DNA from 3 places in the Neobacillus sp. C211 genome. Region 2 is predicted to be linked to each of the others. Evidence: riboswitches for the same ligand, from Rfam matches in the RefSeq annotation. Region 2 holds a riboswitch; each other region holds the start of a gene.
The links. Region 2 has a riboswitch for cobalamin ahead of ACSU6B_RS17810 ((2Fe-2S) ferredoxin domain-containing protein). Riboswitches for the same ligand answer to the same signal wherever they lie in the genome.
Positions count from the first base shown of each region.

Region 1 (3,158 bases), on a different contig from region 2:
CAGCAACATCTTGATATGACCATAACCAATGACAGGTCCAATTTTAAAAAGATTAATCCAAGAGTGACCGATAATAAGAAGGTGGACGTTATGTATCAGTCGTAGATCGTCCAATAAATGACAAGAATATTAAACAGGAACTAATAAGTAAAATTATTTAATTTTTATAAAAATTGAATATATTCCAATAATTATCCTATAATAAAGAGGAAATATATTAGGCTTTGGCTCAAATTGAAAAGTTGGCTTCATCCTTAGTTTTGCTAACATAATATGAAGCATCATAACTTCAAGATATACATAAGTACTGACTTGCTAGAAGAGAATATAATTACTTTTTTAATTAGGAGGCAATCATGGGAAGATTAGTTCATTTCGAAATTCATGTCAATGACATGGAACGGGCAAAGAAGTTTTATGGAGAGGTATTCGGATGGTCATTTCAAGATTGGAGTGAGTATGCAGGAATGCCTTACTTTGGAGCAGTGACTGGCGATGAGAATGAACCTGGGATCAATGGTGCTTTGATGCAGCGGCAAAGTGCTCCACCGGAAGCAAACCAAGCTTTGAATGCATTTGCTTGTACAATGGGAGTGGAAAATTACGATGTAACGGAAGCTAAAATTATTGAGAATGGCGGCAAGGTCGTAATGGCCAAATATGCCCTGCCTGGAATGGCGTGGCAAGGATACTATATTGATACCGAAGGCAATATATTCGGAATTCATCAACCCGATGCGAATGCAAAATAGAATCCTAAGGTGAGCGAGAGAACTCTCATCATACTGACTACTTTTCAGAAAATTATGTACTTCATATTATTAATATGCTATAGTTAGTGAAAATTACATATCGTGTAAGAATTGGTGCCAAGCTAAGGCTTGGCTTAAAAGGGAAGAACGGTGTAATTCCGTCGCTGTCCCGCAACTGTAAATCGGAGTGAATCACAAATACCACTGTCTTAGGATGGGAAGGTGTGAGGAGCCATGATGATAAGCCAGGAGACCTGCCAATTTCCAGTACACACCAAATACCTACGTGGAAATAGGTGGTGACATTCATTTGTACGACAAACGAGTTATGAGTAGCTATGTTTATGCATGTTTTTTTAGCAAAACTTAAACTTGATTGTAAAGCCATTTCCCATTTTGTGGAGATGGCTTTTTTTGTATTTGGGAATATGTAAATTTAAATAAGGAGGAATGAAAAATGAATTTAGTTAGTACTGCCATTGGTTACCCGTACATTGGTGATAATCGGGAGTGGAAACGTTGTATAGAATCTTTTTGGAAGGGTGCGATATCAGAGGAGCAATTTATTTTCGAGATGAAAACGAATCGTTTGAATAATTTGAAGCGCCAGCAATCATTAGGCTTAGAGTTACTAACAGTTGGGGATTTTACCAATTATGACCGCATGCTTGACCATGCGGCAATGTTCGGAATGGTTCCAAATCGTTATAAGTGGACAGGTAGTGAAGTCGATCTAACCACTTATTACGAAATGGCCCGTGGGGCAAGCCATGTTGTGGCCTGTGAGATGACAAAGTGGTTTAACACCAACTATCACTACATCGTACCTGAGTATGAAGGCAAGTCATTACAATTAACCAAAAACTACATTTTAGATTATTTTGTAGAAGCCAAAGAGGAATTAGGTCTTATTACAAAGCCTACAATGATCGGTCCTTTTACTTTTGTTAGCTTAGCGAAAGGATACGATGCCAAAACCAAAGCATTGTTTATTTTAAAACTCTTACCGTTATATGCTCAAGTATTGCAGCAGCTTGTAGAGGCTGGGGCACAGTGGATTCAAGTGGAAGAACCAGCACTAACCCTTTCACTAACTGCTGATGATGTAAAACTAGTGCAGGAAATTTACAAGCAATTAGCAGAAGAAGTACCGGCTGCACAAATCATGTTACAAACCTATTTTGAAGGACTATCAGCGTATGAAGAGCTGTCTCAATTACCTGTGGCAGGGATTGGTCTTGATTTCATACATGGTGCCGAAGAGAATATGGATTCACTTCGAAAACACGGGTTCCCACAAGACAAAGTATTAGGAATTGGTGTCGTAAATGGACGGGATATTTGGCGGGCAAATTTGGCTGAAAAAGCATTCAATACAAAAGCTGTTTTATTATTAAGCGGTGTAAAAGAAGCTTGGATTCAGTCTTCATGTAGTTTACAGCATGTACCTGTGACGACGAAGGCAGAAACAAAGCTGGATGCCATACTGACAAATGCTTTGTCATTTGCCGATGAGAAAATAATTGAGTTATCACATATTACATCTTACGTCCGTGACGAGGCTTGGACAGGGAATAAGAGCGTGTCACAAAGTATGATAGCAACTGAAGCATTAGCACAGCATAAGGCAAGGAAAAATGCACGTGTGAAAGAGCTAGTATTACAAGTAACACAAGAGCATTTTGCTCGTTCAATGACGTTTAAAGAACGTCAACCTTTGCAAAAAAGGGCATTAGATTTACCAGATTATCCAACCACAACCATTGGCAGCTTCCCTCAGTCAGATCAAGTAAAACGGACACGTACAGCATGGCGTAAAAAGGAAATTACAGATGCTGAGTATGCAGCGTTTCTAAAAAGTGAAACAGCCCGTTGGATTCAAATTCAAGAAGAAATAGGACTGGATGTTTTAGTGCATGGTGAATTTGAGCGGACGGATATGGTTGAGTACTTTGGAGAAAAGCTAGAAGGTTTTGCCTTTACAGAAAAAGCATGGGTTGTATCCTATGGTTCACGTTGTGTCAAACCACCAATTATTTATGGTGACGTCGAGTGGACAGCCCCAATGACCGTGAAGGAAGTAGAAGCGGCACAGCAATTAACGTCTAAGTATGTGAAAGGGATGTTAACAGGTCCTATTACAATCTTAAATTGGTCTTTTGTCCGCGATGATATTTCACGTGAACAAGTAGCCAACCAACTAGCCTTAGCACTAAGAGAAGAGATTGCAGCGTTAGAAGATGCAGGCATTGCCATTATTCAAGTGGATGAACCGGCATTACGTGAAGGATTGCCATTACGTAAAGAAAAATGGGCTGATTATTTAGCATGGGGGGTAAATGCCTTTAAGTTAGCAACTTCTAGTGTGAAGAATGAAACACAAATCCATACGCATATGTGCTATTG
Region 1 covers NZ_JBPXRO010000008.1:118,617-121,774, reverse strand. Annotated here, with positions in the region: gene ACSU6B_RS09915 (VOC family protein) at 357-752, shown strand; cobalamin riboswitch at 848-1,028, shown strand; gene metE (5-methyltetrahydropteroyltriglutamate--homocysteine S-methyltransferase) at 1,210-3,158, shown strand, end outside.
Region 1: it holds a riboswitch for cobalamin, as region 2 does, so the genes downstream of both, metE (5-methyltetrahydropteroyltriglutamate--homocysteine S-methyltransferase) here and ACSU6B_RS17810 ((2Fe-2S) ferredoxin domain-containing protein) in region 2, are expected to answer to the same signal.

Region 2 (3,158 bases):
TCTTGAACAATCCCCTCTATGACCCCGACAATTTGGTCCGGTGCGATTCCTTCCGCTACGATTTGGCCAGGATGTGCGGTTCTTCCAGCTGTCTTGGCTCCTAAAAATAAATCAAACGCCCCCTTACGGTAGACAATGCCAATATCTTCTTTTACGGCTCCATAACAGGCCATACCGCAGCCATTCACACCAAGTTTTAATTCTTTGGGGAGTTCCATGCCGCCAAGCCTTTCCTGAAGCTCATCGGCATAAGGAATGGAATCCTTCTTTTCTCCGTCACAAAAATCACAGGCTTTTACGGTTAATACGTCGCCAACAGGAGCAATCAAAAAGTTGGCCGCCGTTAGCTTTTCAACAATCTCATCAGGCCTAGAGGTTAAAATTTGCAGCTTCATAAAATGGTCTTGTGTGTATTCCATGACCCCTTCTTCTCCGACAATTTCGGAAAGAATGACCATCTGATTCGCGGTAAATTTTTTATTGGCGACACCAGGGCTGACCGCTACCTCAAAAATAGATTGAAATTCTTGCTTCACCATTAAACCTTGGGAAGGTCCATCGTTCTCACCAAGGATCATTTGCAAGGCTTCCTCAGCCAGCTCTCTTGGCGACTCTTTCATGGAGGTTGGGGTGACTAGTTCCTTGTTTACCGGTTTTACATCTTCCATTTGCTCCAGTGCCCATGGTTCGGCTTCCTTTTGCAAACGTTGATGCGGTTTCAACGGCTGTATTGCCTGATTTAATGTATACTTCCGCTGATAACCGCGCGGAGTGATGATCAAGCCGTCGTAGAAAAATGTGGAAGAGTTGCCAATTAAAACGGTGGTTAACATGCCAATTTCATGTTCGAGCATCTCTTGTAAATTGGTTAAGACGATTTTTTGACTATCACGGTAAGCACTCTTTACCAATCCTACAGGGGTGTCTGGCGAGCGATATTTTAGTAGAATTTTTTGAGCTTCCATGATCTGCCGTGTTCTTCTCCCGCTTTTTGGATTGTATAAGGCAATCACAAAATCAGATGAAGCGGCCGCTTCGATTCGTTTCTCAATCAAGCTCCAAGGTGTCAAATGGTCACTTAAGCTGATCGTACAGGCATCATGCATGACCGGCGCGCCTAATAAAGCAGCACAGGAGTTGATGGCGGAAATGCCAGGGACCACCTCCACTTCTACCCCTGAGTCTTTTTTCCAGCCTTTTTCGATTAGCACTTCGTAAACCAGTCCTGCCATTCCATATACACCGGCATCACCGCTTGAAATGACGGCTACTGTGTAACCGAGTTCGGCCTGTTTCACTGCCTCCTGGGCCCGGCTCACTTCTTCTGTCATTCCTGTACTAATGATTTGTTTTCCAGCTATTAATCCCTTGATTAGATCAACGTAGGTTTTGTAGCCGATGATGATATCACTTTCTTCGATGGCTTCTTTTGCCCGGCCAGTGATATGTTTTTCATCACCAGGGCCAAAACCAATAACCAATAATTTGCCTTTCACACTATTACGCCACCTTCCAAAATTTCAAACTAGAATCCAGCTACTATCCGCTGTTACATCTTTTCTTTAACCACTTTTTGTACTCCTTCGATGCATTCCGACCCTTCTGGCGGTATGAATCCTGCTTCGGAATATTGATAGATCGCATGCTCCTGAAGGCAATGACCTTCTGCCAGATGACGCTTTACAATCGTAGTTCCCACTTCTGAGGTTACGTTTTTATACCAAGTCCCTGACGGATAGACGATGGCAACGGGGGCATCCTTACATCTCCCATTGCATCTCGTTCTTGTTGTATGTATGAGTGAATCTAAGTTTAAATTGGTGATTTCATTCCGAATCGCTTGTGTCGCTTCCTCCCCACCCTTTCTCATACAGCTGCTGCCGTTGCAAATAAAAACATGGTGTTTCGTCCCTTGTAAATTCCAAGTAGTCATGTCACACTCTCCTTTTCGTTTTTTACGTAAAAAAAGCACCCCTATGGACATAGAGGTGCAAAATATACACACAAAAAAATAGCGATGTATGTTCAGCACTTCTACCTATGTTCCCGTAGGTTGATGGAAGTTATTAGGTAAAGGCAGGTCTCCTGACTTAGGTTCATCATTTCATTGCGTCTTCCCGAATTCCTTCAGTGACATCTGCAATGAACTCCCCATACAGTGGCGGGTACCGTGACGGATTTAAACCGTACTTCCCTATTAAGCACATATTCGTGCACCTATCCTAATCTATTCAATTGTTAAAAAGGCTTGTTCCTTCTAAAGCTAAACTATGATAATTAAACATGATTTAGAATCATCAAAACGAAAAAATCCGTTCAACATTAGTTGAACGGATAAAACGTCAGCACAAAGAAAGATAATAAATAATCCTTTTTGTCAAACGTTCCATCTTCACAACCCCCGAAGAAATCGAAACATTAAAAGTTAAGACAGGTCTCCTGACTTGTGTTTCTTCCTACTTTAGACCCTTCCCGAATCGTCAATAAAATAAACGGTTCAGTGGTTTGTCTATTTCGTCCACACTCACAGTTGCGGGGACAGTTCTGGCCTTGCACCAGATTCCCTATTAAGCCCTAAGGCATCTTAACTAATTGTTAACAAATTCATATGTAATTTTAAGAGATAATATTTATACTAGTCTAACAAATAGAATATATCAAGTGCTTTTTAAATTCCCTTATATTATTTTAGGGGGGCGGCATAGCTATCGGATTGCTGGATACCTACAACAATCTACAAAGATATGGGGGCTTTTCTTCCGATTGTCTGCATAGAATGTAGACAAGGGTAAGTGATCTCTCAATGAAAATAGTTAACCTGGAGGGAATAACCTAATGCAATTTATTGAAGATGTTAAAGACGTGAAATTTAGTTTTTTGGAAAAGCCGCCGGCGTCGTCTATGACCTATGCCTTTGTTTATGTTAATAATCACAATGAATACTATGCAGTTAAAAATGGAGAGCGTTTGTCACGTAGTGAATTGCGGATTGGCAAATATAAAAGGGTTTATACAGTCAATATGCAGCAGCAAACCATCACCTACAAGGAAGAAGTCCCAGCGGCTACAAGAGGAAGAAGGTTTTCTGTCAATTTATTTATCGATATTGCCGTTGAACACCCCGAACGGTTAATTCAACAAAATGCAGGAGAAATTGG
Region 2 covers NZ_JBPXRO010000019.1:16,445-19,602, forward strand. Annotated here, with positions in the region: gene cobJ (precorrin-3B C(17)-methyltransferase) at 1-1,496, opposite strand, end outside; gene ACSU6B_RS17810 ((2Fe-2S) ferredoxin domain-containing protein) at 1,550-1,933, opposite strand; cobalamin riboswitch at 2,059-2,236, opposite strand; cobalamin riboswitch at 2,413-2,602, opposite strand; gene ACSU6B_RS17815 (hypothetical protein) at 2,836-3,158, shown strand, end outside.

Region 3 (3,158 bases), on a different contig from region 2:
CAGCCTCTCATCGATACACTTCCTAATAGCCAGCCAATAATTTGCCTCAACTCATCTCCAGTCAGCGCAATCATCAGCGAAATAATTGCCCCTAAGAAGGAGCTAAAAATTATCCCTGTTAAAATAATCGTTTCCACTCTCATGGAACGCTCTATTTTACTGGCGAAAGTAAGGACTAAAAAGATGGTTAAAAAGGAAAATAAAATACTTAGCAATGGTAATGTGAAGGAACCTATAAAAGGAATCGATAGATGGAAAAACAGTGTCAACACCGCTCCAACTGACGCCCCGGAGGATACACCCAATGTATAAGGATCTGCTAACGGATTTCTTAGCAGACCTTGGAAGGCTGCCCCTGCAATAGCAAGAGAAGCCCCGACAAGACCAGATAAAATCACTCTAGGTAAGCGAATGTTAAGGACAATACTTGAATACATAGGGTCAATTGTCTCCAATGAAATAACCCCAAAAACTTTCGCACTGAAAATCTTAATAATGGTTAAGATTGGCACCGAAACTGTTCCAATTGAAATCCCTAATAAAAAAGCTAGAACAAGGAACATTCCAGCTATTATATAGGCTAAATACTTATTATTTAAAAATCTCAGGATAGACAGCCTTTGCAAGATCTTCTACTCCTTCAACGATCCGAGGGCCTGAGCGAGTCACGCGATCAGAATCCACATCGACTACATGCTTATTTTTTACAGCGTTGACCGTTTCCCAGCCCTTTCTAGTTAAAACTTGTTCCGCCGGATTTTTGACATAGTATCCATAGGTAGTCAGGATTACATCTGGATTGCGTTTAATCATCGCCTCTTGATCAATTTTAATCCAGCCTTCTTGATCATTTGCGATGTTTTCCGCATTAATTATACTTAGCATTTGATCCATAAAGGTATTCTTGCCAGGTGTATAAATTTCTGGAGCGGGCGAAACTTCAACTAATACCTTTTTCTTTTCTTTTATTTCCCCAGCCTTTGCTTTAATTTCGGCCAATTTATCCTTCATCCCTTTAATCATCTCATCGGCTTTCGCTGTTTCACCGGTAGCTTTCCCAATCATATCAATGGAATCATAAACTTGGTCAAAATTTTGCGCATCATTAACAACCAAAACGGTAATTCCAGCATCTTTAAGCTGCTGAAGCCCTGCTTCAGAATTATGAGCTGAAGATGCATGTGCTAACACTAAATCCGGTTTTAAGGAAATGATTTTTTCTAAGTTTATTTCCTGTCCGCCGATTTTTTCTTTTTTCGTCGCTGCTTCCGGGTAATTATCGAAATCAGACACGCCCACCACTTCTTTGTCAAGTCCTAATGCAAATGCAATTTCTGTATTACTTGGAATTAGTGAAACGATCTTTTCAGGTTTCTTTTCGATAATAACTTTAGTTTTGGTAGCATCTGTAAGTGTAACTGGATAGGTTATTTCCGCTGTTTTCTTCTCAACGCTGGATTTATTCTCTTCCTTAACTTGGTCTTTCTTTTCAACACAACCTGTTAAAACTCCTACTGTTAATAATACTACTAACAGCAATGAATACAACTTCTTCATTTTTCTCCCTACTTTCAGTTAATAAATATTATGTAACAAAAAATAAATCTTCTTGTGCAAAAACAAAATGGCTTGGATAAAAACAAAAAACATCTCCACTATGTAATGGAGATGTTGGTATGATTAGATTCAGGTTACTAGCAATAAGTAAAGGGAGTCTAGCCTTCAACACCGTCCCATCCTCGTAGGTTTTATTGGCGCACAAGAATTAGGCAGGTTTCCTGGCTCATGATCATCGCTTCCTATGCCTTCCCATCTTAGTCGACAGTGGCACCATATAGGTTGCTCTCATTTACAGTGGCGGGACCGCGTTGGCTTTTACCAAACTTCTCTTTTAAGCCGAAAATCTTACAATAAGATTTTAGCACCTAATAATAAAAAATATTTTTTGTTAAATTCATTATAGAAAAGATGAAATGAATTGTACATGTATTTTTGCAATAATTTTAAAGTTCAATCGTTCTGCACAAATTAGCCATTTCAATTGCAGCCGAAGCGGCATCCCATCCCTTATTACCAGCCTTTGTCCCAGCACGCTCAATCGCTTGTTCAATAGAATCTGTGGTTAGTACTCCAAAAATAACAGGAATGCCACTACTTAAATTGATTGCGGAAACACCTTTTGCCACTTCATTACAAACAAAGTCAAAATGTGGAGTAGAGCCGCGAATGACCGTACCAAGCGTGATAACTGCATCATATTTTTTGCTATTAGCCATTTTTTGGGCGATTAATGAAATTTCAAATGCACCAGGTACCCAGGCAATATCTACGTCTGTCTCACTGACGCCATGTCTTTTAAGTGCATCCTGTGCACCGCCTAATAGTTTACTTGTAATGAATTCATTAAAACGTCCAACCACGATTCCAACTTTTAATCCTGAGCCAACTAAATTTCCTTCAAAAATATTACCCATGAGTATGCCTCCTAAATTTGTTTTAAACTTCCCGCTTAACTAAATTTTCCTTGTTGCTTCGGTATTCTACTAAATCTTTAATCGTAATCATTTTAATGTTTAGCTTATCAGCAATTTTGCGCAGCTGTGGGACACGTGCCATCGTGCCATCGTCATTCATGATTTCACAAATGACACCAGCAGGCTTGGCACCGCATAAAATTGCAAGGTCTACAGCTGCTTCTGTATGCCCCGTTCTGCTCAAGACTCCGTCTTTTTTAGCAATCAACGGAAACATATGCCCTGGTCTTAAAAAATCGGATGCTTTTGATTCCGGGTCAACCATACTCAACACCGTTGCTGATCGTTCAAATGCAGAAATTCCAGTTGTAGAAAATTTATGGTCAATGCTTACGGTAAAAGCTGTTCGATTTGGATCCGTATTCTTGGAAACCATTGGATGTAAGTCGAGCTTTTGAGCTAATGCCTCGTCAATAGGAACACAGATTAGACCTCTTCCGTGAGTGGCCATAAGATTTATGACCTCCGGCGTTGCTTTTTCAGCAAGAGAAATAAAGTCCCCTTCATTTTCCCTGTTTTCATCATCGCAGACAATAACAACCTTTCCTTCTTTTAAATCAGCAAGAGCTTCGTTAATCGTATTAAACACGCAACATCTCTCCTTTCAAAATGACAAACCCTTTA
Region 3 covers NZ_JBPXRO010000003.1:200,636-203,793, forward strand. Annotated here, with positions in the region: gene ACSU6B_RS04585 (FecCD family ABC transporter permease) at 1-626, opposite strand, end outside; gene ACSU6B_RS04590 (ABC transporter substrate-binding protein) at 592-1,557, opposite strand; cobalamin riboswitch at 1,752-1,944, opposite strand; gene ribH (6,7-dimethyl-8-ribityllumazine synthase) at 2,004-2,474, opposite strand; partial or broken gene ribB (3,4-dihydroxy-2-butanone-4-phosphate synthase) at 2,500-3,123, opposite strand.
Region 3: it holds a riboswitch for cobalamin, as region 2 does, so the genes downstream of both, ACSU6B_RS04590 (ABC transporter substrate-binding protein) here and ACSU6B_RS17810 ((2Fe-2S) ferredoxin domain-containing protein) in region 2, are expected to answer to the same signal.